4 regions of the Pantoea agglomerans genome follow, and region 1 is predicted to be linked to each of the others. Evidence: predicted binding sites of a transcription regulator. Region 1 holds the regulator's gene; each other region holds the start of a gene.
What was found. The regulator LexA, encoded in region 1, represses DNA repair genes until DNA is damaged. The targets are predictions, from matches to a motif close to TNCTGTATGTACATACAGNA.
Positions count from the first base shown of each region.

Region 2: the regulator LexA is predicted to act here: its motif matches at 3,504-3,523, upstream of dinB (DNA polymerase IV).
Region 3: the regulator LexA is predicted to act here: its motif matches at 4,510-4,529, upstream of dinG (ATP-dependent DNA helicase DinG).
Region 4: the regulator LexA is predicted to act here: its motif matches at 4,594-4,613, upstream of LB453_RS10280 (DinI-like family protein).

Region 1 covers NZ_CP083809.1:3,737,147-3,744,700, forward strand. Annotated here, with positions in the region: gene zur (zinc uptake transcriptional repressor Zur) at 1-435, shown strand, start outside; gene LB453_RS20565 (CsbD family protein) at 484-696, opposite strand; gene dinF (MATE family efflux transporter DinF) at 877-2,199, opposite strand; gene lexA (transcriptional repressor LexA) at 2,333-2,947, opposite strand; gene LB453_RS20580 (diacylglycerol kinase) at 3,054-3,422, opposite strand; gene plsB (glycerol-3-phosphate 1-O-acyltransferase PlsB) at 3,551-5,974, shown strand; gene ubiA (4-hydroxybenzoate octaprenyltransferase) at 6,116-6,982, opposite strand; gene ubiC (chorismate lyase) at 7,013-7,525, opposite strand.
Region 2 covers NZ_CP083809.1:3,197,223-3,204,776, forward strand. Annotated here, with positions in the region: gene LB453_RS18040 (TerC family protein) at 1-709, shown strand, start outside; gene LB453_RS18045 (YgdI/YgdR family lipoprotein) at 870-1,088, shown strand; gene LB453_RS18050 (NADP(H)-dependent aldo-keto reductase) at 1,229-2,269, shown strand; gene dinB (DNA polymerase IV) at 2,415-3,446, opposite strand; gene dpaA (peptidoglycan meso-diaminopimelic acid protein amidase) at 3,767-4,513, shown strand; gene LB453_RS18065 (class II glutamine amidotransferase) at 4,484-5,251, opposite strand; gene lpcA (D-sedoheptulose 7-phosphate isomerase) at 5,305-5,883, opposite strand; gene fadE (acyl-CoA dehydrogenase FadE) at 6,108-7,554, shown strand, end outside.
Region 3 covers NZ_CP083809.1:2,742,410-2,749,963, reverse strand. Annotated here, with positions in the region: gene LB453_RS15905 (ABC transporter permease) at 1-517, shown strand, start outside; gene LB453_RS15900 (MerR family transcriptional regulator) at 683-1,423, opposite strand; gene LB453_RS15895 (helix-turn-helix domain-containing protein) at 1,576-2,139, shown strand; gene LB453_RS15890 (GNAT family N-acetyltransferase) at 2,136-2,663, shown strand; gene LB453_RS15885 (GNAT family N-acetyltransferase) at 2,660-3,127, shown strand; gene LB453_RS15880 (histidine-type phosphatase) at 3,112-4,371, opposite strand; gene dinG (ATP-dependent DNA helicase DinG) at 4,556-6,733, shown strand; gene ybiB (DNA-binding protein YbiB) at 6,788-7,554, shown strand, end outside.
Region 4 covers NZ_CP083809.1:1,615,051-1,622,604, reverse strand. Annotated here, with positions in the region: gene fliD (flagellar filament capping protein FliD) at 1-1,103, shown strand, start outside; gene fliS (flagellar export chaperone FliS) at 1,122-1,532, shown strand; gene fliT (flagella biosynthesis regulatory protein FliT) at 1,532-1,900, shown strand; gene amyA (alpha-amylase) at 2,001-3,482, shown strand; gene yedD (lipoprotein YedD) at 3,531-4,007, opposite strand; gene LB453_RS10285 (DUF6388 family protein) at 4,203-4,526, shown strand; gene LB453_RS10280 (DinI-like family protein) at 4,877-5,116, shown strand; gene LB453_RS10275 (hypothetical protein) at 5,142-5,408, opposite strand; gene LB453_RS10270 (TonB family protein) at 5,583-5,942, shown strand; gene LB453_RS10265 (hypothetical protein) at 5,990-6,904, opposite strand; gene LB453_RS10260 (hypothetical protein) at 6,989-7,303, opposite strand; gene LB453_RS10255 (hypothetical protein) at 7,284-7,554, opposite strand, start outside.

The DNA.
Region 1 (7,554 bases):
GAGGTGTTACGTCTGATGGCTGCGCAGCATGGATCGATTAGCGCTTATGATTTGCTGGATCAGCTACGCGCCAGCGAGCCACAGGCAAAGCCGCCGACGGTCTATCGCGCGCTGGAATTTTTGCTGGAACAGGGCTTTATTCACCGCGTGGAGTCAAACAACAGCTATGTGGTTTGCCACCATTTTGAAGCGCCGGCGCATACCTCAGTGATGCTGGTCTGCGATCGCTGCGCGGCGGTCACGGAAAAGCAGGCGCAGGGCGTAGAGAATATTATTGCCGATCTGGCTGGCGAGGCGAGCTTTACGCTACGGCACAGCGTGATTGAGGCGCACGGTCTCTGCATGAGCTGTGCGGAAGTTGAAGCCTGTACGCATAAGGATAGCTGCGGGCACGATCATGAATCAGAAGGGAAAAAGCGCGGAAGAAGAGGCTAAGCAGCACGTCCCTGTGCCGGTCGCTCAGGCGAGGCCTGAGCGAGAAGATTACCAGCGGTAATCTTTGTTATTGCTTTCCCAGTCTGAGACCTCTTTCTCGGCCTCATCCTTAGCGTAACCGTAGCGTTCCTGAATTTTGCCGACCAGCTGATCGCGTTTGCCTTCGATAACCTGCATGTCATCGTCGGTCAGCTTGCCCCATTTTTCTTTGAATTTACCTTTAAACTGCTTCCAGTTACCGCTCGCTTCGTCTTTGTTCATGTCAGACCTCCACGTCATCCTTAGTTTTACATACCACCACATAATGGTGATACGACAATACAAAGCGCTGCTGTGTCGCGCTGTTGTAAGTTAATTATAGTAGACGAATCGGCAACTGCCGCAGAAATACAGAATAATCTGTTTAGCGCAGCGCGTTAAGGCTGCCGCTGCGCGCGATAATCAGTTTGCAAACCAGCGGCTTAGGCGCCATTCGCGCCGCCAGATCCACCAAAGCGAAACGCCGCGCAGCGCAAGAAAAACCGTTACCGCCAGCCACAAACCGTGGTTGCCCAGCCAGGGCAAGGTCAGCAGCGTCAGGAAGTAACCGAGCGCGGCCACCGCCATGCTGTTGCGCATTTCGCGCCCGCGCGTCGCGCCGATAAACAGCCCGTCCAGCAGATAGCACCACACGCCAGCCAGCGGCAGAATGATCTGCCAGATAAGATAGCGATCGACCAGCTGCTGCAGCGACGCCAGCGAAGTCAGCATCGACACAATAGCGTCACCGCTCGCCGCATAGATTAGCGCGAAGGCGAGCGCAACCATGCCCGCCTGACGACAGGCGGCGTGCCATACCGACAGCAGCCTGTCGCCGTCGCGCGCGCCATAGGCCTCGCCGGAAACGGCTTCCACCGCATAGGCGAACCCGTCGAGCGCATAGGCGGTAAAGGTGATAAACATCAGCAGGACGGCATTGGCGGCGACGATCTCTGGCCCCAGGCGCGCGCCGATAAGCGTCAGCGAGGCAAAGCAGAGCTGCAGCAGCAGGGAGCGCAGCATAATGTCGCGGTTAAGGCGCAGCAGGCGGCGGATATCGCCGCGCCAGCTCCTCTTCAGCATCGTCATTGATATGCCGCGTAGCTTCAGAACCCGCCATACCATCGCCAGCCCTACCGCCAGCGTGACATATTCCGCCAGCGCCGTCGCGGTCGCCGCGCCGGCCACGCCCCACTTCAGACCGAGCACTAGCCAGAGATCGAGCAGAATATTTACCGTGTTGCCCACCACCAGCAGCACAACCGGCGCACGGGCATACTGCACGCCCAGCAGCCAGCCGAGGATAACCATATTTGCCAGCGTTGCCGGCGCGCTGAGCCAGCGAATATGGATAAAGATGGCGGCCTGCTCCAGCACCTGGGGATTGCCCCCCGCCAGCCGACCCGCCAGCGCGCTAAGCGGATCGCGCAGCAGAATAAACAGCAGGCCCGCAAGCAGCGCCATCAGCAGCGGCTGCGTCAGGGCGCGCGCCAGCGCCTGCGCATCGCGCGCGCCAAAGGCCTGCGCGGTAAAGCCGGTGGTGCTCATGCGTAAAAAGAGTAACAGCATAAAGACGAAGCTGGTCGCGGTCGCGCCAATCGCTACGCCGCCAAGGTAAACCGGACTGTCGAGATGGCCGATAACGGCGGTGTCCACCAGGCCGAGCAGCGGCACGGTGATATTAGAGAGGATCATCGGCAGCGCCAGCCGCCAGAGTTGTCGATCGTCAGCAGAGAAGAGACGCATCAGCCGGTCCATGCCTGAAAACGTAAAAAGGAGCGAGGCGGCCTCAATGCGGCGCTAGCCGCAGGAGGAGGCGCGTGAAAAGATTATCGTACAGACGCCTGGCGAAGCGATACAGGCGTCTGAAGGCGAGCGGTCAGAGCCACTCGCCGTTGCGCACCACGCCCACTGCCAGACCTTCAACGGTCAGCGACTGCGTGCGGGTATCGACGATAATCGGTTCGAAGTCGTTGTTTTCCGGCAGCAGATGAACCACGGTGCCCTGCTTTTTCCAGCGTTTTACCGTGACTTCGTCATCGATACGCGCCACAACAACCTGACCGTTACGCACATCCTGCGTTTTATGCACCGCAAGCAGATCGCCATCCATAATGCCGATATCTTTCATCGACATACCGGCAACGCGCAGCAGGAAATCAGCAGAGGGCTTAAACAGGTCGGGATCGACTTTATAGTGCGTCTCAATATGTTCCTGAGCCAGCAGCGGCTCGCCAGCGGCGACGCGGCCGATTAACGGCAGCCCGTTGGACTCTTCCTCTTCCATCAGCAGGCGAATGCCGCGTGATGCGCCAGAAACGATCTCAATAACGCCTTTACGCGCCAGCGCTTTAAGGTGTTCTTCGGCGGCGTTGGGGGAACGGAACCCCAGCTGCGAGGCGATCTCCGCACGCGTTGGCGGCATGCCCGTCTGGTTGATATGGTCGCGAATCAGGTCATAAACCTGTTGCTGCCTGGTGGTTAATGCTTTCATCCCGCCCCCTGGTTGTTTATACAGTCGCTGTGAGTATATACAGGTATTGGTGAAATGAAAACCAAAACCCAGGGAAATAACAGCCGTTTGGGCCATTGTGGAAAGCCTACCGCAAATGCGTCCAGAGCAGCGCGATCCAGATGAACAGCGCCAGTATAATAGCGAGCAAAACGGCGGCGGAGCCCATATCTTTCGCTCGTCCCGACAGCGGGTGACGCTCCTGGCCGATACGGTCGACCACCGCTTCGATTGCGCTGTTGAGGATCTCGACAATAATCACCAGCACCACCGATCCAATCATCAGGATGCGCGCGACGGTGTCGACATCCAGCCAGCAGGCGATAGCGATAGCGACGATGGCGGCCGTGGCCTCCTGACGAAACGCGGCTTCATGCTGCCAGGCGGCGCGCAGCCCCTGCCACGAGTAGCCTGCCGCTTTTACAATCCTGAGCAAACCGGTGGTATTACTTGCCATTGCGAGGGAACCCTTTAGGTTGTTTGACGTCAATGTCTGGGCCAGGTGCGTTTGGCACCACCACAGATCTTCGCAGCACTTTCTGATATGCTTGCGGCGCTTTGCTAACAAGAGGCTTCATGTTGTCTATGTCAGGTTGGCGTAAACTTTATTATAAATTGTTGAATTTACCACTCTCTGTTCTGGTAAAAACGAAGGCTATTCCGGGCGATCCCGTTTCCGAACATGGACTCGATCCAACGCGGCCGATTATGTACGTGCTGCCATACGATTCCAAGGCGGATTTGCTGACGCTGCGCCAGCAGTGTCTGAAGCATAATCTGCCCGATCCGCTGTCACCACTGGAGATTGACGGCTCGATACTGCCGCGCCACGTGTTTATTCACGACGGCCCGCGCGTATTCCCCGCTTTTGGGCCGAATACCGAATCGGTGAAGATTTTTCACGAGTATCTCGATCTGCACCGTAACAACCCTCAGCTCGATATCCAGATGCTGCCGGTTTCGGTGATGTTTGGCCGCGCGCCCGGCCGCGAGGTTCAGGGCGACGATGCGCCGCACCTGCGCGAGCTTAACGGGGTTGAGAAGTTTTTCGCTATCGTCTGGCACGGCCGCGACAGCTTTGTGCGCTTTTCGCCAACCGTCTCGCTGCGCTGGATGGCGACGCAGCACGGCACCGACAAATCCATCGCGCAGAAACTGGCGCGCGTGGCGCGTATTCATTTCGCACGCCAGCGTTTAGCCGCGGTTGGTCCGCGTCTGCCGGCGCGACAGGATCTCTTCAACAAGCTGCTGCAGTCCAAGGCGATTGAAAAAGCGGTGGAAGAAGAGGCGCGCAGCAAAAAGCTCTCCCATGAGAAGGCGCAGCAAAACGCCGTTGAGATGATGGAAGAGATCGCTGCCGACTTCTCCTATGAGGCGATCCGCGTCACCGATCGCGTCATGGGCTGGCTGTGGAGCCGTCTCTATCAGGGCATCAACGTCAACGGCGGCGAACGCGTGCGCCAGCTGGCGGAAGATGGCCATGAGATCGTCTATGTGCCCTGCCATCGCAGCCATATGGATTATCTGCTGCTCTCCTACGTCCTTTATCACCAGGGCCTGGTGCCGCCGCATATCGCCGCGGGCATCAACCTGAACTTCTGGCCCGCCGGTCCGATCTTCCGTCGCCTGGGCGCGTTCTTTATTCGCCGTACCTTTAAAGGCAATAAACTCTACGCCACCGTATTCCGTGAATATCTCGGCGAGCTGTTCAGCCGCGGCTATTCGGTCGAGTATTTCGTTGAAGGTGGGCGCTCACGTACCGGTCGCCTGCTCGATCCGAAAACCGGCACGCTGGCGATGACGCTGCAGGCGATGCTGCGCGGCGGCAAACGTCCGATTACGCTGGTGCCGATCTATATCGGCTATGAGCACGTCATGGAAGTGGGTACTTACGCCAAAGAGCTGCGCGGCGCGGCGAAAGAGAAAGAAGGCTTTATGCAGATGGTGCGCGGCCTGCGCAAGCTACGTAACCTGGGCCAGGGCTACGTTAACTTCGGCGAACCGCTGCCGCTGGTGAACTACCTGAACAAGCAGGTGCCGGAGTGGCGCGACGCTATCGACCCGATTGAACCGCAGCGTCCCAGCTGGCTGACGCCGACGGTCAACGATATTGCGGCGCGTCTGATGGTGCGCATCAACGAAGCGGGCGCGGCTAACGCCATGAACCTGTGCGTTACCGCGCTGCTCGCCTCACGTCAGCGCTCACTAACCCGCGAGCAGCTGATCGAGCAGCTGGATTGCTATACCGCTCTGCTGCGCAACGTGCCCTATTCGCCGGAATCAACGGTGCCGCCGCTTTCAGCGGAAGAGCTGCTGAACCATGCGATGAGCATGAATAAGTTCGAAACCGAACAGGACAATATCGGCGATATCATCATCCTGCCGCGCGAGCAGGCGGTGCTGATGACCTATTACCGCAACAATATTCACCATATGCTGGTGATGCCGTCGCTGATCGCCGCCATTATTCAGCAGCATCCTAACCTGAGCGAAGCCGAGCTGCTGCGCCAGGTGCGTCTGATCTACCCGATGCTGAAAAGCGAGCTGTTCCTGCGCTGGGAAATCGACGCCCTGCCGGCGCTGCTGAGCGCGCTCTGTCAGGAGCTGGCGCGTCAGGGGCTGATTACCCTGCAGGATGGCCAGCTGCGCCACACCGCCGCGCGTTATCGCACGCTGCAGCTGCTGGCCGCCGGTATCCGCGAGACCCTGCAACGTTTCGCTATCACCTTCTCTATCCTCAGCGCGAAGCCGACCATTAACCGCGGCACGCTGGAGAAAGAGAGCCGTATGCTGGCGCAGCGTCTTTCGGTGCTGCACGGCATCAACGCGCCGGAGTTTTTCGATAAGGCGGTGTTTACCACGCTGGTGCTGACGCTGCGCGATGAGGGCTATATCAGCGATACCGGCGACGCCGACGTTGAGCGTACCCAGGCCACCTGGCATATTCTGGCCGATCTGGTGACCAGCGATGTGCGGCTGACCATCGAAAGCGCGGTGGCGCACGAGTAACGCACCGCAGGCAGAAAAAACAAAGGGCGACAGTGATGTCGCCCTTTTTTTCAGTTACTCATCAGCCTGATAAGCGGGAAAGGTAAAAAGCGTCTCTTCCGCGCTAGCGTCAAAGGCGACAACGTTGTCGCCTTTTTACCGTTAAAACAGCTCACTAAACGGCGGCGTATTCAGCACCACGCCGATAAATATCACCAGGCCAACATAATTATTGTTGAGGAAGCCCTGGAAGCAGGCGTCGCGCTCGCGGTGTGCGATCAGCTTTTGCTGGTAGAGAAACAGCGCCGCGGCGCCAAGCAGCGACCAGAAAAAGAAGGCGTTAAGCTGCATCATCAGGCCCACCAGCGCCAGCAGCGCCAGCGTTGCGAACTGCAGGAGGCCGATAATCAGCTTGTCGTAGCGGCCGAACAGAATCGCCGTTGATTTGACGCCAATCTTGATATCGTCATCGCGATCCACCATGGCGTACTGCGTATCATAGGCGACGGTCCAGCAGATGTTAGCCAGAAACACCAGCCAGCACTCTAGTGGTAAGGACTCACTAACTGCAGACCAGGCCATCGGGATCGCCCAGCCGAATGCCGCCCCTAATACCACCTGCGGCAAGTGGGTATAGCGCTTCATAAAGGGATAGCACCAGGCCAGCGCCAGGCCGCCAAACGAAAGCAGAATCGTCATCAGATTCATGGTGAGCACCAGCCCGAACGCCAGCAGCCCCAGCAGCACGAACAGGATTTTCGCCTCTTTCTCGCTTACCGCGCCGCTGGGCAGCGGACGGCCTGCGGTACGCTTCACGAAGCCGTCGACCTTGCGATCGGCGAAATCGTTAATCACGCAGCCCGCCGCGCGCATCACAAATACGCCGAGCACAAACACCACCAGCACCGACAGCGGCGGCACGCCCAGGGTCGACAGCCAGAGCGCCCACAGCGTCGGCCACAGCAGCAGCAGCGTGCCGATCGGTTTATCAATACGCATCAGGCGGCTATAGGCCTGAAACTTGCTCATCTGTACGCTTTTTTCCACGTGTAATCGTCCTCAGGCCAGGTCGCGATAGAGCGGCGAGGCCGGTAAAAACAGTTCGGTCAGCAGCAGCGGCTTGCCTGACAGTCGCAGGCGCGAGCGGCGTCCCCAGAGCGCGCCGACGCTGCCCGGTTCGATAAAGTCGCGGCTTAAGGTTGAAGAGGAGAAGAGATAGCGGCCAAGCGGGCGCGTTCCCAGCTTTTGCAGCATCTGCTCTGGCCCGCTGAGGGTGCTCTCCGGCACCAGCGTGCGGCCAATAAGCCAGGGTTCATCGTCGCCGCACAGCACAATCTCCCGCAGCCAGAAACGCGCATCGTCCGGCAGAAGCGCCCTTTCATCGGTAAGCTCATCGGCATTAATAAAGCCTTCGCGTATCGGCTGCACCGTTACCTGCCGACAGTGCTGCTCGAAACGGCGCGTCATGGAGTCCTCCTCCATCAGCCAGTCCAGCAGCGGCGCGGTCAGCGTCGGATGCGTGGACGGCAGCCAGTTGAGCGCGCGTAATAAGCTGAGCGCCTCGTGCGACATATCACCACTCCCGTCAATTTTGAGGGCAA
Region 2 (7,554 bases), 540 kb from region 1:
GTTTGAGTGGATAACCGATCCCAACGCCTGGCTGGCGCTGGGCACGCTGACCATCCTCGAAGTGGTTCTTGGCATTGATAATATTATTTTCCTCTCTCTGGTGGTGGCGAAACTGCCTAAGCATCAGCAGGCCAGCGCGCGTCGTCTCGGCCTGATGGGCGCGATGCTGATGCGTCTCGCCCTGCTGGCCTCTATCGCCTGGGTCGCGCGGCTGACCCATCCGCTGTTTACCCTGTTCGATCACGCCTTCTCCTGGCGCGATCTGATCCTGCTCGGCGGCGGTCTGTTTCTGCTGTGGAAGTCGAGTATGGAGATCCATGAAACCATCGAAGGCGGCGAAGAGGAGCATAAAACCAATGTGCACTCCTTCCTGGGCGCTATCGTGCAGATCATGCTGCTGGATATTATCTTCAGCCTGGATTCGGTGATTACCGCCGTTGGCCTTTCCGATCATCTCTTTATTATGATGGCGGCCGTGGTGATCGCCGTGCTGATGATGATGTTTGCCGCGCGCGCCATCGGCGAGTTTGTCGATCGCCATCCGTCGATCAAAATGCTCGCCCTCTCCTTTTTAATTCTGGTGGGTTTTACCCTGATTCTGGAGAGTTTCGCGGTTCATGTACCAAAAGGTTACATTTATTTCGCCATGTTCTTCTCCATGGCCGTTGAGTGCCTGAACCTGATGCGCACTAAGAAAAGCGCGACGTAAAATGTCAAGGGCGGCTACGGGCCGCCCTTTTATTTTCAGATTCATGCGATAACGCAAAGCGCCAAAACGATTTATTACTACACTTTTTGCAGTTAATGCCGCTGGCCTCTGACGAGGCGACGCGGCCCACTGGCTGACGGGAGTGAGAGGAATAAGCGTGATGAAAGAGTTGGCGGGCGTAGCAGTGTTGATGTTTGCCGCCGTTACACTGAGCGGATGCAGTTCAGATTATGTAATGGCAACAAAAAATGGCCAGATGATTATGACGGAAGGCAAGCCGACCATTGATAAAGAGACCGGTCTGGTGAAATATACCGATCAGTCCGGCCATGAAGTGCAGATCAATGGCGACGAAGTGTCGACCATTATTGAGCGTTAAGTGCCATTTCAGCTCACCTGTCCCGCAATTTGTCCGGACAGGTGATTTCCCCGATTTTCCCCACTTCCTTCCCCGCTGATTCACGCGCTATAGTCCCACAGGACACACCATTACATTCCATAAAAATAAGGAAGACGGCTATGCACTATCACCGTATCCCCCATAGCACGCTGGAAGTGAGTCAGTTGGGGTTGGGAACCATGACCTTTGGTGAACAGAATAGCGAAGCCGACGCCCACGAGCAGCTCGATTTCGCCATCGCCAGCGGCATTAATTTTATCGATACCGCTGAAATGTATCCGGTGCCGCCGCGCCCGGAAACCCAGGGGTTGACCGAACAGTACATCGGCAGCTGGCTGAAGAAGCGCGGCAGCCGTGACAAGGTGATCCTCGCCAGCAAAGTGGCGGGCCCGTCGCGCGGCGCGGACGCGTCGATTCGCCCGAATCAGGCGCTGGATCGCAAGAATATCCGCGACGCGCTGGACGCCAGCCTGAAGCGCCTCAACACCGACTACCTCGACCTTTACCAGCTGCACTGGCCGCAGCGCCAGACCAATTACTTTGGCAAGCTGGGCTATCAGTACAGCGAGAACACCATTCCCGTTACGCTGCTGGAGACGCTGGAAGCGCTGGCCGAGCAGGTGCGTGCCGGTAAAATTCGCTATATCGGCGTGTCGAACGAAACGGCCTGGGGCGTGATGCGCTATCTGCAGCTGGCGGAGAAGCACGAGCTGCCGCGCATCGTGACCATTCAGAATCCCTATAGCCTGCTGAACCGCAGTTTTGAGGTGGGCCTGGCGGAAATCAGCCAGCATGAAGGCGTTGAGCTGTTGGCTTACTCCAGCCTCGCTTTCGGCACCCTGAGCGGCAAATATCTGAACGGCGCGAAACCAGCCGGGGCGCGCAATACGCTGTTCAGCCGCTTTACGCGCTACAGCGGCGAGCAGTCGCAGCTGGCGATTGCCGAATATGTGGCGCTGGCGCAGAAGCATCGCCTGGATCCGTCGCAGATGGCGCTGGCCTATGTGCGTCAGCAGCCGTTCGTCGCCAGCACCCTGCTGGGCGCCACCACGATGGAGCAGCTGAAGACCAATATCGACAGCTTCAACCTGACGCTGGACGCGGAGGTTCTGGAAGGGATTGAGGCGATTCACCGCCGCTACACCTATCCGGCACCTTAAGATGCGCAGAAGGCACAATGGCTTAGCAAGCGGATAGCCTTGCCCGCAGAGCAAAGCGTCCCGCGCCAGGGACAAAAACGCCGTGCGTTGGCCCGATACGGGCGCACCTCAGGGATGAGGTGCGTACTGGTTTTTCCCTGTCTGACTACAGCCCCAGCAGCAGCTGCCGCTCAAGCTGCGGATCGAGCAGCGTTACGTGCAGCCCGACCAGCCGCACGCCGCGTCCGGCGCGGCGCTCATCCCAGGTTTTGCGCGCCACCGCGATCAAATCCTCTTTGTTCAGCTCCGGCCAGATATGCTCCTGCGTCGTCAGCTGAAAATCGTTGAACTTCAGCTTCACCCCCTGCCGCGCGATCTGCCTGTCGGGCCGCACCTGCGTCAGGCGGCGCTCCAGCTCCGCGTAAAGAAAATCGATAATTTCCAGGCAGGCGTCCCAGCTGTGAATATCCTCCGCCAGCGTGCGCTCGACGCCGACGGATTTGCGCTCGCGCTCTACCACCACGCCGCGCTCGTCGATGCCGTGGCTGCGCTCCCAGAGCACGCGGCCAAACTTGCCGAAGCGCTTAAGCAGCTGCGCCACGTCGGCTTTCTGCACGTCGGCGCAGGTATGCAGCCCCATCTCCTCAAGCTTTTTCGTTGCCACCTTGCCGACGCCCGGGATCTTCGCCAGCGGCAGCGACAGCAGAAAGTCGGGCATCTCCTGCGGCGTAATAACGTACTGCCCGTCAGGCTTATTGAGATCGGAGGCGATCTTGGCGAGAAACTTAATCGGCGCGATGCCGGCCGAGGCGGTCAGCCCCGTCTCGCGCTGAATGGTGGCGCGGATCTCGCGGGCGATCAGCGTGGCGGAGCCGTGGCAGTGCGGGCTGTCGGTGACGTCCAGATAGGCTTCGTCCAGCGATAAGGGTTCGATTAAGGGGGTATAGCGCAGGAAAATCTCGCGGATCTGCTGCGACGCCTCTTTGTAGGCGTCAAAACGTCCCGGCAACAGCTTCAGATGCGGGCAGAGCTTTAGCGCCATGGCGGTGGGCATCGCGCTGCGTACGCCAAATTTGCGCGCCGGGTAGTTGGCGGTGCTGATCACGCCGCGCCGTTCACGGCTGCCGCCGATAGCAATAGGGATATCGCGCAGCGCCGGGTTGTCACGCATCTCCACCGCTGCATAGAAGCAGTCCATATCGACATGTATGATTTTCACGCTTGCCCGCCATCCGCTTTTCGTCACGCCTTATGATACTGTATAGATGTACAGATGCAAAAGCGCCGCCGTCAGTCCGCCGCGTCAGGCGGCTCTGAAAAGCGGATTTACCCCTCTTCGCCACTAAAGTTTACAAATTTCTGGCCGTCATATCTTGAGGAATACGCGAATTTACCGGGCGGCGTCTTGATAAAAAAACAGACAATGCTAATGTTGCGCTGCGGTAGCGGAGTTTTCCGATAATGCAAGTCCCAGACGCCTCTCGCGTCATCGTTCTCTTCACTCAAGGTATACACAGCATGGGCAAAATCGCACTTCTGTTTGCGATGATTTTGATGCCAGCCCTCAGCATGGCAATGACTCCCGAGCCGACGCAGCAGATGTCGACGCCGGTGAGCAAAGAATTAAAGAAACAGCTACTCGGCACGCCGGTCTATATTCAGATTTTCAAGGAAGAGCGCACCCTGGAGCTTTACGGCAAAATCGGCAACGAATTCCGCCTGCTTGATACCTACCGCATCTGTAACTTTTCCGGCGGCCTCGGCCCGAAGCGCCGCGAAGGGGATTTCAAAAGTCCGGAAGGTTTTTACAGCGTCAGGCTCAATCAGCTCAAGCCGGATAGCCGTTTCTATCGCGCCATCAACGTCGGTTTTCCTAACCAGTACGATCGCGAACACGCCTACACCGGCAACTACCTGATGATCCACGGCGACTGCAAGTCGATTGGCTGCTACGCCATGACCGACGCCTACATGGATGAGATCTTCACCTACGTGAACGCAGCGCTGCGTAACGGCCAGTCAGAGGTGAATATCAGCATCTTCCCGTTCCGCATGACCGACGCCAATATGCAGCGCCATCGCTACTCCACCTACGCCAGCTTCTGGCGCGAGCTGCAGCCGGGCTATGCCTGGTTTGCGAAATACCATCAGCCGCCAACGGTCAACGTTGCCAGCGGCAGCTACGTGATGAACAGCGGCAGCCCGGCGATCGTCAATCCCGAAGCCGCCTCTAAATCATTCCTGGCGCTCTCCAAGGCAGAATAACGCCCACTCGCCTGGCACGATCCGCTGCCAGGTTTCATTGGTCGTCAGCGGCTGCGTCGCAATCACCGTCACCACGTCGTTGGCGGTGGTGTGCTGCTGGAAATCGATCTCCACATCCTGATCGAGCAGCTGCGCTTTGCCAAAGGGCGCGCGGCGCGTGATCCAGTAGAGATTGGTCGAGCAGAACGCCATCAGATAGCGCCCGTCCGACAGCAGCATATTGAACACCCCTTTCTGCCGCAGTTCACCCGCCAGTTGCGCCACATAGCGAAATACCGCCGGCCAGTTGGCAGGCGTGCGCGGATAGCGCGTCGCCAGCTTGTGCAGGATCCAGCAGAACGCCTTCTCGCTGTCGGTTTCGCCGACCGGGCGAAAATGGCCGGTTTCCAGCTGGCGATAGCCCTTTAGCTGACCGTTGTGGGCATAGGTCCAGTTGCGTCCCCAGAGTTCGCGGGTGAAAGGATGGGTATTCTCCAGCGAGACCGGCCCGCGATTCGCCTGGCGGATATGCGCCACTACCGAATGGGACTTAATCGGATACTCCTGCACCAGCCGCGCCACAGGTGAGTTATAGCTCGGCAGCGGATCTTTAAAGGTGCGGCAGCCCCGATCTTCATAAAAGGTAATGCCCCAGCCATCTTTATGCGGCCCGGTTCCGCCGCCGCGCTGCACCAGGCCAGTAAAACTGAAACAGATATCGGTTGGAACGTTGGCGCTCATCCCGAGCAATTCGCACATAGCTACCGCCTTAGTCAGAAAAGCCGCCAGCCAGCAAGATGGCGGCTGAACCCTTACTTCACCATCTCTTTTTCGATCAGCAGCATCAGGATATGGATAACTTTGATATGGATCTCCTGAATGCGGTCGGCGTAGCCGAAGTGCGGCACGCGAATTTCGATATCCGCCGAACCGGCCATCTTGCCGCCATCTTTGCCGGTCAGGGCGATCACCTTCATGCCCTGCGCCCGCGCCGCCTCGATCGCCTTGATGATATTGGCGGAGTTGCCGGAGGTCGACAGCCCCAGCAGCACATCGCCCGGACGCCCTACCGCTTCGATATAGCGTGAGAAAACGTAATCGTAGCCGAAATCGTTGCTGACGCAGGAGAGATGGCTGACGTCAGAGATGGCGATCGCCGGGTAGCCCGGACGGTTTTCGCGGTAGCGGCCGGTCAGCTCCTCAGCGAAGTGCATGGCGTCGCAGTGCGAGCCGCCGTTGCCGCAGGAGAGCACTTTTCCGCCCGCTTTAAAACTGTCGGCCAGCAGCACCGCGGCGCGCTGGATGGCGTGAATATTCGCCTCGTCGCTAAGAAAGTTATTAAGCGTATCCGCTGCTTCATTCAGCTCGGAGCGAATGATGTCCTGGTACATAGGGATGTCCTTGTTAGTAAAAGAGTGACTTTGCAAGTTTAACGGAATGGCGGGTTGGCGCAAAGCGCGCGCCGCGCGAAAGCCTGCGCCGCCAGCGCAGCGGATTTAACGATTTTGTGAGTAAGGTTGTAATTGCGATGTAAACAAATTGCTAATTAACCGCCAGTGTCATACACCTCTACAGAGAACAGGTCAGACCTCTTACTACTTACGGAGCCGTGATTATGATGGTTGTGTCGATCCTCGCGACGCTGGTATTAATCAGCGCCCTCTTTTATCACCGCGTCTCTCTGGCGGCGAGCAGCGCAATTTTACTGTTGTGGACCGCCGCCTGGTCCGCGGCGCATATCTGGACGCCCTGGCTGCTGCTGCCGCTGGCGATCCTTCTGCTGCCGTTTAACCTCCCTTCCCTGCGCCGCTCGCTCTTTTCGAAACCGATGCTGCAGCGCTTCCAGAAGGTGATGCCGCCGATGTCGCGCACGGAAAAAGAGGCGATCGACGCCGGCACCACCTGGTGGGAAGGCGACCTGTTTCAGGGCAAGCCTGACTGGCAAAAGCTGCATAACTATCCGCAGCCACGCCTGACGCCCGCCGAACAGGCCTTTCTCGACGGCCCGGTGGAGGAGGCGTGCCGCATGGCGAACGATTTCGCCATCACCCATGAGATGGCGGATCTGCCGCCGGAGCTGTGGGCCTACCTGAAAGAGCAGCGTTTCTTCGCCATGATCATCAAGAAAGAGTATGGCGGCCTCGAATTCTCCGCCTATGCCCAGGCGCGCGTGCTGCAAAAGCTGGCGGGCGTGTCCGGCATTCTGGCGATTACCGTCGGCGTGCCTAACTCGCTTGGCCCAGGGGAGCTGCTGCAGCATTACGGCACCGACGCGCAAAAAGATCACTATCTGCCGCGTCTGGCGCGCGGCGACGAGATCCCCTGCTTCGCGCTGACCAGCCCGGAAGCGGGATCCGACGCCGGGGCGATCCCCGATACCGGCGTGGTCTGCATGGGTGAATGGCAGGGCAAGCAGGTGCTGGGCATGCGTCTCACCTGGAATAAGCGCTACATTACGCTGGCGCCGGTGGCCACCGTGCTGGGCCTCGCCTTTAAGCTCTCCGATCCCGATCGTCTGCTGGGCGAAACCGAGTCGCTGGGCATTACCTGCGCCCTGATCCCCACCAGCACGCCGGGCGTGGAAATCGGCAAGCGCCACTTCCCGCTTAACGTGCCGTTTCAGAACGGCCCGACGCGCGGCAAAGATATTTTCGTGCCGATCGATTTTATTATTGGCGGGCCGCAGATGGCCGGTCAGGGCTGGCGCATGCTGGTTGAGTGCCTGTCGGTGGGTCGCGGCATTACCCTGCCCTCTAACTCCACCGGCAGTTTGAAAAGCGTGGCGCTGGCCACCGGCGCCTATGCGCATATCCGCCGCCAGTTCAAAGTCTCAATCGGCAAGATGGAAGGCATCGAAGAGCCGCTGGCGCGCATTGCCGGTAACGCCTACGTGATGGACGCCGCGGCGACGCTGATCACCACCGGCATTATGCAGGGCGAAAAACCGGCGGTGCTGTCGGCGATTGTGAAGTATCACTGCACCCATCGCGGCCAGCGCGCCATTATGGACGCCATGGATATCGCGGGCGGCAAAGGCATTATGCTCGGCAACAATAACTTCC
Region 3 (7,554 bases), 990 kb from region 1:
CGTACTGGTGACGCGACGCGCAGGACGCCGCTTCCGGCCGATGGTAGAGACTATCGTCGCGGCCGGACAGACGGTTCCGCCGGTCGCGGTGCTGGCGATCGCCGTGCCGGTAATGGGGTTTGGCGCCTGGCCGGCGGTGGTGGCGCTGCTGCTTTACGGCCTGCTGCCGATTTTACAGGGCACGCTGGCCGGACTCGATAGCGTGCCCGCCAGCAGTCGGGAGATCGCCGACGGCGTCGGCATGAGCGCATGGCAGCGTTTATGGCAGGTAGAGCTGGCGCTGGCTGCGCCGGTGATACTGGCGGGGGTGCGCACCTCGGTGATTGTCAATATCGGCACGGCGGCCATCGCCTCGACCGTCGGCGCGGAGAGTCTCGGTTCGCCGGTGATCATCGGCCTGAGCGGCTTCAACACCGCCTACGTTATTCAGGGCGCGCTGCTGGTGGCGCTGCTGGCAATTGTCAGTGACCGCCTGTTTGAGCGCCTGCAGCGCTGGCTTAGCGTGAGTGGAGAATAAGGGTGTAGCCGACCAGCATCAGCCCGCCGGTGCCGCCGACGGCCATAATGAAAAACAGCGTTGCGAAGAAGATTTTTTGCCAGTTCATGCGGAAACCTGATTAAAGCCGGAAAGGCGGGGATAATAACGCGGGCAGGGCGAGGCGAAAAGGGCCCTGCGTGCGTTTTACTGAAAGCGCGTTTCGTGAGCGCGAATGGTATATCCCTGCTCCTGCCAGTGCGTCAGCTGTTCCTGCTGGCGACGCGTAAGCTTTTTGCCGGTCCAGACAAAGATAGTCTGACCGGGAAAAAGCTCGGGTCGCGGCAGATCGAGCGGCTCTGCCAGCACGTCAAGCCGCCAGCCCTCCTGCGAGAGCCGCCAGGCCTCCAGCCAGATGCGGGTGCGGTCCTCGACCGCCCAGCCGAGGATCAGCGCGTCTTTACCTGCTTTTTTACGGCTGCCGGCCAGACAGAAGGCGACATAGTCAATCAGCGCGCCGTCCAGCAGGCTGCTCATAACGCGCGCGGTGTTCTGATCCAGACCAAGTTTCTGCCGGACCGGCATAATGACGTGATCGATAAGGGCATCCACCGGGTTTTCCCGCCCGAGCGTAGCGATTTTGGCGCGCAGCTTTGAGGGCTTGACGTGGCGCAGCACGCTCATCAACTCTTCCTGCAGATTGCCCCAGCCGTCGTGGACGTTGACGCTTTCGCCTTCGAGCAGCGCTTTGACTTTACCTACCGGCACGCCGCTTTCGATCCAGCGTTTAATTTCTTCGATGCGCTGCACATCCTCGTCATCAAACTGACGATGTCCACCCTCCGATCGCTGCGGCTTTAACAGCCCATAGCGTCGTTGCCACGCGCGCAGCGTGACTGGGTTTATTCCACAGCGTTCGGCGACGTCACCGATACTGTAAAAGGCCATAACTTCCCCAAACTTCCTGACTGCGATCCAATAACCTTAACCAACAGGATCAACTTGTACAAATGTTTTTTAAATGTACAAGTTGACCCTGGCGTCAGTTTCACGCTTAATCTCACATATGAGATTTTATTCCCAAATATGAGATAAGAATCATGCTGACTGAAGAGACTGAACAACGCCTTGCGGCTCGCCTGGCGGAACTCCGCGTTCAGCGCGGCTGGTCGCTGGATGAACTTGCCACCGCGACCGGCATCAGCCGGGCGTCATTGTCGCGTATTGAGCGCGGCGAAACCAGCCCAACGGCTGCCTTATTGAATCGCCTGTGCGTCGCCTATGGTCTTACCATGTCGCGGCTGCTAAGTGAAGTAGAAGAGCGCGTCAATCTGCTGCTGACGCCGGAACAGCAGCCGGTATGGCGCGACGACGCAAGCGGCTTCGTGCGCCGCAACGTCTCGCCGCCCGCCGCGCACTTCCGGGCTGAGCTGGTGGAAGGCCAGCTGCGGCCGGGCGCGCGTATCGATTACGATGCGCCCCCTGTTCAGGGGCTGGAGCAGCATATCTGGCTGCAGCAGGGCGGTCTGACCGTCACCATGGAGAGCCAGAGCTGGACCTTACAGAGCGGCGATTGCCTGCGTTTTCACCTGACCGGCCGCTCGGCGTTTGAGGCGCATCTCACCGACGGCGCGCGCTATCTGCTGGCGGTGTGCAAACCATGACGACTTATGAATGGATTAATGCAGAGCAGGCGCGCATTGAACAGGGTCACCTCAGCGATCTGCTGCAGGCGTGCGTGGCGGACGGTGCCAGCATCGGCTTTACCGATCCGCAGGACCGCACGGTGATGGCGCGTTTCTGGCAGCAGCGCGCAGCCAGCCTCGCCGAAGGCGAGAATGAACTTATCATCGCGCGCCAGCACCAGCGGGTGGTCGGCACGCTAACCCTGAGCGCGGCCGGGATGCCCAACGGCCGCCATCGCGCGGAGATAAGCAAGCTGCTGGTGCATCCCGCCGCCCGACGGCAGGGCATTGCGCGCCAGCTAATGCAGCTGGCCGAGCAGCGGGCGCAGGCGCTGGGGAAAACGCTGCTGGTGCTGGACACCCGCAGCGGCGATGTCGCCACGCAGCTCTATCTGTCGCTCGGCTGGCAGATCGCCGGCTCGATTCCAGACTACGCCGAATCGATCGCGGGCGAGCTGGAGGCGACAACGGTGATGTTTAAACCGCTGACGCGTCTGCCATGATTCTGGTAGCGCGTGAAGAGGTGGACCACCCCGACGCTCGCTGGCTGCTGGATCAGCTTTCTGACACCCTGACGCAGCTAACCGGCAGCAGCGGCCGCGCCCGTTTTAATGCGGCGGAGATGATGATGCCGGGACGCTGCTTCGCCGTGGCCCGCAATGGGCTGCGGCAGCCGATCGGTTGCGGCGCCTTTCGCCCGTTACAGCCCGGCGTGGCTGAGCTTAAACGCATGTTCGCGCTGCCCGGAAGCCGGGGCGCTGGCGCGGCGCTGCTGCACTTTCTTGAGCAACAGGCGCGGCGGGAGGGATATCGGCAGCTGTGGCTGGAAACGCGGCGCATCAACGCGCGCGCGCTGGCTTTTTACGCGCGCCACGGCTATCAGCCCATTGCCGCGTACGGACCTTATACCGCGATGCCGCAATCACAGTGCATGGGCAAGCGGCTGGATGATCAGGGCAGCGCATAGCTGACAGGCGTCACCGCCTGCTGGTCAATCTGCCGACTCAGGGTGCGCACGGCGCTCGCCAGCGGGCAGAGGGTTCCCTCCGCCGTCGCGCGGCACCCCGCCTGCTGCCACTCCTGGCGCAGCAGCGGATGCGCGGCGTCAATCGGCTGCAGATGGCGCAGATCATCCAGGCTTTGCGCCTGAAAATAGACGCGCAGGAAGCGCTGGTTGCTGGCGCTGTCGCGCCAGCGCTCAAAAACCAGGCTGCCGCCGGGCGGAATATTGCCGCGTGCGTAGCCGGGCAGCGTCCAGCTAAAGCCCATCAGGGTGCGCACCATAGCGATATTGGTGTCGTGAGCGACCAGCAGCAGCCAGCGCGCGTTTGGTTCTGCGTCATCCCGCGCAATATGGTTAAGCATGGTATCCAGCAGGATTGAGCCGCGCTTTCGCGCGCTGTAGAGCACGTCGTTGCTGAGATCATAGTTCGCCGTTAGCAGTGGCAGGATAGCGGTAATCTGCGCGGCGCGGGTGATATGACCCCAGGCGATCTGGCTGAGCGGCAGGTTCTCACTCCAGGCGAGGCGCAGCGTCTCCGCCATGCTCGCCATCACGCTCAGGCCGGCGATGTAGGCGTGGCCGCTTTTGCTCTGGCGGATCTGCCAGGGCTGATCGAACAGGGCGCAGCGGTCATCGGAGAGGCATACCGCCTGCTTCAGCGCCTGAATAGCGGGCTGCAGCGCCTGCTGACGCGCGGCCAGGTCGCCCGCCTTTGCCGTGACCGCCGCCAGCTGCTGCGCGGGATCGATCGCCGTCGCGGCGAAGGCGTCGGTCTGGAACAGCGGATCGGCTTCGCCCGCCACGCGATGCACCGGCACGCCGCAGCCGGGAAAGGCGCCGTCTGCCAGCGCCTCGGCGGTGGCGCGGGTGCGCTGCAGCGGGCTGGCGCGCAGGTAAATATCCTGCGGCTGCGGGCAGCCCGCGGGCAGCAGGCCGAGCTGGCGATAATGTTCGCCCTCCCAGCGCCCCTTATTCACCACCGCCGCATAGCCGTGGCCGGTCAGCTCGCCGTCGCGCGTACTCCATAGCGTCCAGGGACGCTGGGTGGCGGCCTCGATCTCTTTGCGATTGCCCGGCGTCGGCGGGCGCACGCCGTGGCGGCTCAGCTCCACCACCTTTTCCAGCTGATATGTTGGCTGCGCGGCGGCCTGCGCCGACCAGAGCAGCAGGGCGCAGACAGCCGTAACGGCGCGGCGGGAAACTCTCATCTCTTCTTCCTTATGAGAACGGTGGTGATGCGACACCATAGCGCTGAAGCCCGGCTGCTGGCTACGACAAGATTTTTCCGCTGCGTAATTCTTCGAGACGGCGCGAAAAAATGCGCCCCAAAGCTGACGCTGGCGGATTACTGTGTAAAAATACAGGCCATTTTCACCCGGCGGTAAAACGACTATGGCCCTGACAGCAGCAATTAAAAGCCAGATAGCGCAGTGGTATAAGGCGCTACAGCAGCAGGTGCCGGACTTTATTCCGCGCGCGCCGCAGCGCCAGATGATCGCCGAAGTGGCGAAGTGCCTGGCGGGCGACGACGCGCGCCATCTGGCGATTGAGGCGCCGACCGGCGTCGGCAAAACCCTCTCGTATCTGATCCCCGGCATTGCGGCAAGCCGCGCCGAAGAGAAGACGCTGATCGTCAGCACCGCCAACGTGGCGCTGCAGGATCAGATCTTTACTAAAGATCTGCCGTTGTTAAAAAAGATTATTCCCGATCTCACCTTTACCGCCGCCTTCGGGCGCGGGCGCTACGTTTGCCCTCGCAATCTGGCGGCGCTGGCCGCCAGCGACGATCAGCAGGGCGATCTGCTGCTCTATCTCGACGACGAGGCGGTGAGCGGCACTCAGGAAGAGCAGACGCAGTGCGGCAGGCTGGAGAAGTCGCTCGCCAGCTACGCCTGGGACGGACTGCGCGATCACAGCGAAGAGAACATCAGCGACAGCCTGTGGCAGCGTCTCTCTACCGACAAGGCGAGCTGTCTCGGCTCGCACTGCCGCTGGTATCGCGAATGTCCCTTCTTCGTCGCCCGCCGTGAAATCGAGCAGGCAGATGTGGTGGTGGCTAACCACGCGCTGGTAATGGCGGCGATGGAGAATGAGTCGGTGCTGCCGCCGCCGAAACACCTGATGCTGGTGCTGGATGAAGGTCACCATCTGCCGGAGGTAGCGCGCGACGCGCTGGAGATGAGCGCCGACGTCACGCCTGGCTGGAGCAGTTTGCAGCTCGATCTCTTCGTGCGGCTGGTCGAGGGTATTATGACGCAGATGCGCCCGAAATCGCCGCCGCCGCTCAGCAATCCAGAGCGCCTCAAGGCGCACTGCGAGGAACTGCGCGAGCTGCTGACCACGCTGAGCCAGGCGCTCAATCCGCTGCTGCCCGCCGACAATCAGCCGGGCGAGTTTCGCTTCGTGCTGGGCGAGCTGCCTGAAGAGCTGCTGGCGCTCTGCGCGCGCCTGTTTAAGCTAAGTGACGCGCTGCGCGGGCTGGCAGAAGGATTAATTAACGCCCTCAGCGAACAGACCGGCAGCGTCGATCTGATGCGCCTGCACCGCAATTTGCTGCAGCTTAACCGCCAGTTCGGCTGGTTCGAATCGGTCAGCAAGCTGTGGCGGCTGGCGGCAATGCCGAAAGCGTCGGGCGCGCCGGTGTCGAAGTGGATCACGCGTGAGCTGCGCGACGGGCAGCCGCATCTGCTGTTTCACTGCGCCGGTATTCGCGTCAGCGATCAGCTGGAGAAACTGCTGTGGCGCAAAATCCCCCATGTGGTGGTGACCTCCGCCACGCTGCGCTCGCTCAACAGCTTCGGCCGCCTGCAGGAGATGTCCGGCCTGAGCGAGAAAGCCGGTGACCGTTTCGTGGCGCTCGACTCGCCTTTTAACCATGTCGAGCAGGGCAAGCTGGTGATCCCGCAGATGCGCTATGAGCCGCTGCTGGCTAACGAGGCGGAACATATCGCCGAAATGGCGGCCTTTTTCCGCCAGCAGATGAAAAAAGAGACCCATAAAGGGGTGCTGGTGCTGTTCGCCAGCGGGCGCGCCATGCAGCAGTTCGTTGCGCAGCTGCCGGAGCTGCGCCTGACCATGCTGGTGCAGGGCGATCAGCCGCGCTCGCGCCTGGTGGAGCTGCACCGCAAACGGGTGGCGCAGGGCGAGACCAGCATTCTGGTCGGCCTGCAGTCGTTCGCCGAAGGGCTGGATTTAAAAGGCGAGCTGCTGAGCCAGGTACATATTCATAAAATCGCTTTTCCGCCGGTGGACAGTCCGGTAATTTTGACCGAGGGCGAATGGCTCAAGAGCCTGAATCGCTACCCCTTTGAGGTGCAAAGCCTGCCGAGCGCCTCCTTTACGCTAATACAGCAGGTAGGACGCCTGATCCGCAGTCATCAGTGCTACGGCGAAATCGTAATCTATGACCGTCGGCTGCTGAGCAAAGCCTACGGCAGCCGCCTGCTGGCCGCGCTGCCGGTGTTTCCTATTGAGCAGCCGGAGGCACCCGCCGCGCTGAAGGTGAAACGCGCGCCGGCGCTGACCGGTAATAAACGGCGTCCCACCCGGCGTCCGGCGGCGAAGCGTTAACCACTGACTAACTTTTGGCCGCCGCCTGGCGCGGCCCCTGACCGGAAGCGAAGAATGGAACTGAACAAAGTGATTAAAGAGATCGGGCGCGGCAAAAATCACGCGCGCGATCTCGACCTCGCCACCGCGCAGGCGCTTTATACGGCGATGCTGGCGGGCGAAGTGCCGGAGCTGGAGCTGGGCGGCATTTTGATCGCGCTGCGCATCAAGGGTGAAGGCGAAGAGGAGATGCGCGGTTTCTATCAGGCGATGCAGGCGCGCATGATGTCGCTGCAGGCGCCGGCGCAGCGTCCGCAGCCAGTTGTGATCCCCAGCTACAACGGCGCGCGTCGTCAGGGCAATCTGACGCCGCTGCTGGCGCTGTTGCTTAACCGTCTGGGCTTTCCGGTGCTGGTGCACGGCGTCAGCGACGATCCGACGCGCGTCACCAGCGAGGCGGTGTTCGCCGCCCTCGGCATCGCGGCGGTGACGACGCAGCAGCAGGCGCAGGCGGCGCTTGATCGGGGCGATCTCGCCTTTATCACCATTGACCATCTCTGCCCGCCAATGGCGCAGCAGCTCTCGCTGCGCTGGCGCATGGGAGTGCGCAGCAGCGCCCATACGCTGGTGAAGCTGGCGACGCCGTTCGGCGAACGCGAAGCGCTGCGTCTCTCCAGCGTATCGCATCCTGAATATGTGCCGCGCGTCGCGAAGTTCTTTAGCGATATCGACGCGCCCGCCATTCTGCTGAACGGCACGGAAGGAGAGGTCTACGCCAGCCCGCTGCGCTGTCCGGCAATCAGCTTTATTCCCGGTGCAGGAGGCGAAGCGGAAGTCTGGAC
Region 4 (7,554 bases), 2.0 Mb from region 1:
AGACCCTGACCTCGGCGGTACAGAGCAGCAACACCGCCGCGCTGGGCGACAGTTCTGCCAGCAGCCGCACGCTGAGCATCGCGCTGGCGGACGGCTCCAGCAAAGATATTACGCTGACCAGCGCGCAGACCTCGCTGACCGGCATGCGCGACGCCATTAACGGCGCTAACGCGGGCGTGACCGCCAGCATTATCAAAGTCTCAGACGGCAGCTTTCGCCTATCCGTCAGCGCCAATGAGAGCGGCTCAGCCAAAGCGGTCAGCACCATTAAAGTAACCGGCGACGATACGCTTGCGGGCATCGTCGGCTATGACGCCAGCGCCAGCAGTAGTGCGATGACGCAGAGCGTACAGGCGCAAAACGCCAAACTGACGGTCAATAACGTCGCTATCGAAAGCAGCAGCAACACCATCAGCGACGCGCTGGAAGGCATCACGCTGAATCTCAGCGACATTACCAGCGGCACCCAGACGCTGACCATTGCGTCGGATACCACCAAAGCCAATGCCGCGATTACCGGCTGGGTCTCGGCCTATAACACCCTGCAAGACACCTTTTCCAGCCTGACCAAATATACCGCCGTGGATGTGGGCGCTGACTCGCAGGACAGCAGCAACGGCGCACTGTTGGGCGACAGCACCTTGCGCACCATCCAGAATCAGCTGAAGAGCCTGCTCACCAACGCCGCCAGCTCCTCGACCTTTAAAACCATGGCGCAGATCGGCGTGACCTCCAACCCGACCACCGGGCAGCTGGAAGTTGACTCCGATAAGCTGAGAAAGAGCCTGAAAAACAATATGTCCGATGTGAAAGAGATGATTATCGGCGACGGCAAAACCACCGGCATCGCCACCAGCGTCGCCAGTAACCTGACCAGCTGGCTCTCCAGCACCGGCATCGTGCAGTCGGCGACCGACGGCGTCAGCAAAACGCTTAACGCCCTGACCACGCAGTACAACAAGGTGAACGATCGTATTAACGACACCATTACGCGGCTGAAAGCGCAGTTTACCCAGCTCGACGTGGTGATGAGCTCGCTTAACCAGACCAGCAGCTACCTGACGCAGCAGTTCGATAGCTCGAACTCCAGCTCGAAAAGCTGATTTTACTAAGGAGTGATCATGTACACCGCAAACGGCATTCAGGCCTATGCAAAAATCGGCGTCGAAAGCGCCGTCATGAGCGCGAATCCGCATCAGCTGGTCAACATGCTGTTCGACGGCGCGCTCAGCGCGCTGGTTCGCGCCCGCCTGTTTATGCAGGACGGCAATATTGAGGGGAAAGGTCTTTCCCTTTCTAAAGCCATTAACATTATTGAAAACGGGCTTAAGCAGGGTCTCTCAGAAGAGAGCGGCGACGAGCTCACCACCAACCTGCTTTCGCTTTACGCCTACATGGTGCGACGACTTCTGCAGGCGAACTTGCGCAACGACGTGGAGGCCATCGTTGAGGTCGAAGCGCTGCTGCGCAATATCGCTGATGCCTGGAAGGAAATCACCCAGCCTCAACCTCTGATTCAGGACGCCGTTTAATGATACTAGCACCGCAACTGATTACCATTTACCAGCAGTTACTCGATCTCAGCCAGCAAATGCTGCGTTTTGCGGCCGAGGGCGAATGGGATGATTTGATCAAAAAGGAAGTTGATTATGTCAGCGCGGTGCAACGGCTGGCGCGATCGACCGAAGCCGCCTCGCCCTCCGCGCAGGCGCAGGAGCAGCTGCGTCCGGTGCTGCGCCATATTCTTGATAACGAAAGCGAAGTAAAGCGCCTGCTGCAGGAGCGCATGAACGAGCTTTCAACGCTGGTTAACCAGAACGCCCGTCAGAAATCGGTGCTCAGCGCCTACAGCAAACAGGGCAGCGTGATGGTGCCGATGGAGAACCAGCCCCTCTCCTGATTCTGAAACGCACCGCGACAGAGAAAATAACTCTTCTGCCGGTGCGTCTTTTTTTCGTCGTGCTCCATACTTGCTTTTCCTTCCCGCTGGAGCACAGCAGATGCACAACCCAACGTTATTGCAATTCTTCCACTGGTATTACCCGGATGGCGGCAAACTCTGGCCTGAAGTGGCTGAAAAAGCCCCCTGGCTGAGCGAGATCGGCATTACGATGGCCTGGCTGCCGCCTGCCTGTAAAGGCGAGTCGGGCGGCTATTCCGTCGGCTATGACAGCTACGATCTCTTCGACCTGGGCGAGTTCGATCAGAAAGGCAGCGTCGCCACCAAATATGGCGACAAGCAACAGCTGCAGGCGGCCGTGGAGGCGCTGCGCGCGCACAACCTCGGCGTACTGCTCGACGTGGTGGTCAACCACAAAATGGGGGCCGATGAGAAAGAGCGCGTACGCGTTAACCGCGTCAATCCCGACAACCGCGACGACATCAGCGACGAGGTTATCGAGTGCGAAGCCTGGACGCGCTTCAGCTTCCCGGCGCGCGCCGGTAAATATTCAAAATTCATCTGGGACTATAAGTGCTTTAGCGGTGTTGATCATATCGAAAACCCGGATGAGAACGGCGTCTTCAAGATCGTCAATGACTATACCGCCGACGGCTGGAACGATCAGGTCGACAGCGAGCTGGGTAACTTTGACTACCTGATGGGCGCCAATATCGACTTTCGCAATAATGCGGTGCGTGAAGAGCTAAAATACTGGGCGCGCTGGGTCAGGGAACAGGTGCCCTGTACCGGCTTCCGCCTCGACGCCGTGAAGCATATTCCAGCCTGGTTCTATAAGGAGTGGATTGACCACGTTCAGGAAGTCGCCGACGAGCCGATGTTTATCGTCGCCGAGTACTGGTCGTTCGAAACTGACAGGCTGCTGGAGTATATTCAGCAGGTCGAGGGCAAAACCCTGCTGTTCGACGCGCCGCTGCATATGAACTTTCACCAGGCGTCGACTCAGGGCAGCGAGTACGATCTCAGCCAGATTTTCGCCAACTCGCTGGTGCAGGCCGATCCCTGGCATGCGGTCACTATTGTCGCCAACCATGACACGCAGCCGCTGCAGTCGCTGGAAGCGCCGGTCGAAGCCTGGTTTAAACCGCTCGCCTACGCGCTGATCCTGCTGCGCGAGCAAGGCGTGCCGACGGTATTTTATCCCGACCTGTTCGGCGCCAGCTACGAAGATGAGGGCGGCGACGGCGAAACCCACCGCGTTGAGATGCCGGCGATCCCGGCGCTGGAAGCGCTGATCCGCGCTCGTCAGGCCTATGGCTGGGGCGCGCAAACGGATTATTTCGATCATCCCAACTGCGTGGCGTTCAGCCGCAGCGGCACCGCTGAACAGCCGGGCTGCATCGTGATTATGTCGAACGGCGAAGAGGGCGAGAAAAGCGTGACGATGGGCGACGGGTTTGCCGGCAAAGCGTGGCGCGACTTTTTAGGTCACCGCGAGGAGATCCTGACCGCTGATGAACAGGGCACGGTGGTGGTGCGCTGCAACGGCGGCAGCGTCAGCGTCTGGGTGCTGGCGGAGTAACGTGACGCGCCTTATTCCGTCGCCGGGACGGAATAAGGCGCTATAGCATTACGACTTCGCTTCGTTCGCCTGGGTGATGGCGGACTTCATGATTTCCGGTTCGATATTCTGGATAACCGCCGCTTTCGGCTGTTTTGCCACCTCGTCCAGCGCCTGCTGGCACTCTATCGTTGGACGCTCGACTTTACGCAGCGTCAGCCCGTCATAGCGCAGCTCGCTGCCATCCAGCTCTAACGGCATCACACGCGACTGGCGATTGACGTTAACGTAATCGCCGCTGAGCAGCGTCAGCTTGCCTGGCTTGGCGATAACGCGCATCCACTGGCGGCAGTCAAGCGTGCTGCCGTCCGCATTGACAATCAGCGTGCCCAGCGCGCGATCGCTGCGTAACCCGCTCTGCGGGCCGACCGTTTGCCAGGTCCCCTGCAGGCTGGCGGGCGCTGGCGTCTGCACCGCATCCTGATAGCTGTTGATTTGCGCACAACCGGCCAGCGCCAGCGCGGCCGTCAGCATCCACTTTTTCATCGTTAATCCCTGAGATCGCTTCAATGGCGGCTAAGTTATAATTTTTCGCCTGCTTTCCGCAAGCTGTCTGCGCCCTGCTTCGCGTCGCGCGGCCACTTTTTTTCCACCCGACCACGTCTTGACCGCGTCCTGACAAGGGCTGGAGGCTGAGTTACACTGGTGCCCTGCACCACCTTAACTCTTTCAGGAAACCTTATGAAAACGCCAGAAGCCTATTACGCGCAGGCGCGCGAGATGTTTTTTACCGCACATGCCGACTTTCAGGCCGCGCTCGATGAACTGACGGAGAGCGATGCGCGCCACGCCAATATGTCGCTGCGCCAGCTGCGCGAATGGCATGCGGAACGTATTTACGCCGCCTTCCTGCGCCAGAAAAATCTCGACGGCATGATTTTTTCGATCCAGCTGGCCGAGCCGGACAAAGCGGTCGCTGCCGAAGCCATTGAAAACTATCTGAAATCGCACGCTGAATCGCTGGGAATGACCTGGGAAGAGTTCTGCATTAAGAACGAGCTTTGAGCTCTGGATAACGGTAACACCTCCAACCAGTAAAATAGTTCGGGAAAAAATTGTACAAGTTGATCAAATCTGTATAAGTTTACTGCACGACTTCGGTCGTGATTGTCCTTGAACGAATGGTGCTTTTGCACCGCCTCTGGAGGTGTTGCTGGATTTCCACCTCCAGAGGTTTGATTTTTTCCTCTGATCGGCCCCCTCTTCTCCGTCTCTTTTCTTCCACCTTTAGCTCTCCAGCACCCGTTTGCGTAGTGCGCCGAAAAAAAAGCCGCTAATGCGCCTGAGAGACTTGTCACTGGTTGGATTTACAGTATGATGTGCCAGCGAATTTCTTCCCTGTATGGAATACCAGTATGTTTGTGGAATTGATTTACGATAAGCGTAACGTCGCCGGCCTGCCTGGCGCGCGTGAGATCATTTTAGCTGAGCTGGAAAAGCGCGTGCAGCGCGTCTTTCCAGATGCTGAGGTGCGCGTAAAACCGATGGAGCGCAACGCCATCGAAACCGATCTGAGCAAGAACGATAAGGCGACGGTGGCGCGCATTGTCGAAGAGATGTTTGACGAGGCGGAAATGTGGCTGGTGGCCGACTAAGCGTCGACCACCGTCGGGAGCAGGATTACTTCTCCTGCTCGCTGTGGTTGATGGCGATCTCTATATCCTGAATCGCGGCCTCTAGATCATCCAGCAGCGTGCCCTGTTTGTTCAGCAGCGCATCAATGCGTGCGGCAAATTCCGGGTCTTTATATTCGCCGGCATCAAACGCGAGCCAGTGGCTGGAGAGCGTTTCGGTATTGGTTTGCGCATAGTGGCGCATCTCTTTCAGCTGCGAGGTTACATCGCGCAGGTAGTCAGTTTTGCTTTTCGTTTCCACTGAATCACTCATGCTGTTTTTCCTTTTGCTGTTTTAACCAATAAATATCTCGCGTGAATGATTAAAGGTAGTGGATTATAACGAAGCCGCCTTAAGAATAATCGGAAGTGAAGCGGGGAGATCCTCGCGAGCTGGCAAGAGCAACGCTATTATTGCTGCTTACTGCCGTTTTAACAGGACGTTAAGATGAAATTCCCTGCCCTGCTTATCGCTACGCTGTTGCTCTCCGCCTGCGCCACTCAGCCACCTGACGCCGTTAATCAACCCAACGTGGTTAAGCAGGTGCGTCCCTCTTATCCCTACTACGCCTGGAGCCACCGCATTGCGGGCTTCGTCAGCTTCGCTTTTGACGTCGATGCCCAAGGAAAGGTGAGCGAAATGCGGATTCTGCAGTCAGAGCCGCGTGGGCTGTTTGAGCCTTATGTTATCGCTGCCGTCAGTCAGTGGCGCTATGAGAAGAACAAGCCGGTAAAAGATATGAAGATGACTATCCGCTTTACCCTGCGGCAAGAGACAGGGCCAGGCAGCAGTACGATTATTTTCTAAAAACAGGGGACGCAATGTCCCCTTTTTCATGTCGTGCCGCTCAGTGATTACAGATATTTACGCGCCAGTTCAAACAGCTCTTTTCTCGCCGCCGAACCCAGATGCTCAATCCCTTGCTGTACGAAATCAAAGGCGGCGCCGAAATCTTTAACGCCGGCGCTGAATTCGCTTTGTTCCTCTTTTTCAGCTGGCTGTGCGGCAGGCGCAGCGGCCACATCGCTGCCAGACTGGGCTGCGGGTGCAGCGGCCCGCTCGGCAGCGTTAACCGCCTGCGCGCTGGCCTGCTGGGTAGCGGTATCCGCCACGGGTGCCTGCGCCTGGGGTGACGCGTTGGCGGCAGCAGCCTGCTCGACGGGCTGAGCGGCCGCATCCGGGGGCGTGCTCTGCTCCGCAGGCTGGGCAGCTGCAGCGTCCGGCGTCGCGCTCTGCTCAACGGGCTGGGCGGCGTCTGGTGCCGCGCTCTGCTCAACGGGCTGGGCGGCGGCGTCTGGTGCCGCGCTCTGCTCTGCAGGCTGGGCAGCTGCGGCGTCCGGCGTCGCGCTCTGCTCAACGGGCTGGGCGGCGGCGTCTGGTGCCGCGCTCTGCTCAACGGGCTGGGCGGCGGCGTCTGGTGCCGCGCTCTGCTCTGCAGGCTGGGCAGCTGCAGCGTCCGGCGTCGCGCTCTGCTCAACGGGCTGGGCGGCGGCGTCTGGTGCCGCGCTCTGCTCTGCAGGCTGAACAGCCGCAGCGTCCGGCGTCGCGCTCTGATCGCTGTTCGCCGGCGGCGTATGCTGCGCCGTCGCATCAGGCGCGGCGTGGGTTTCCCCTGGCGTCTCTTCAGAAGTCGCTGGCGCCACCGTTGAGGGAGAAGATAAACGCTGCAGCTGCGGATCGGTCGGTACATTGCTGTCCGGTATCGCAAACTGCGGCAGCTCGGCGTCAGCCGCTGGAGCGGTTGAGTTAATGATGCTGGTATCGGTCATGGCAGACTCCTTAGTGATAATAAACGATCGGAGGGCATGAAAGCCTTCCCCAATCAGGTTGAAAATTCGCATAGGGCTCTCCTGTTACGGCTTCGCAGAAGTCTCATCCTGTATGACGACGCGTTTTACCTTGTCGACCGTCTGATCGGGCAGCGTATCCAGCTTTTTCTGCAGCACGGAGACCTGCTTCGACAGCTCATCCACTTTGGCTTCGCGCCTTGCTGCGGACTCGCGGGCCTCGCGCCGAATATCCTCGACCTGTCGGTTAGCCGTGTTGCTGACGTGTAAAAAGAGGATGGTCATCACAACGCATACCATCGACATCACCAGCATCATCACGCCCAGCATGATTTTACGTTTGTGGGTCACTGGTCTTATTTCACTGTGAATCTCTGCCATCGCTATGCTCCTCTAAGGTAGAAATCAGCCTGTCAATTTCATTACGGAACTTGCTGTTTTGATCGGCATCGGTCATTACCACCAGAATGCCGAGCGCGTTTTTGATTAAGCGCAAATCGGTTTCCAGAGTTGATATCCGCCGTAAATTAGTGTCATGGCGTACACGTAAATCATCGTTTTCCTGACGGAGCAGCGCATTGCTCTCCTTCAGCAGTAAGACCTGCTCCTTATAGCTGGTAATGATTTCCCCA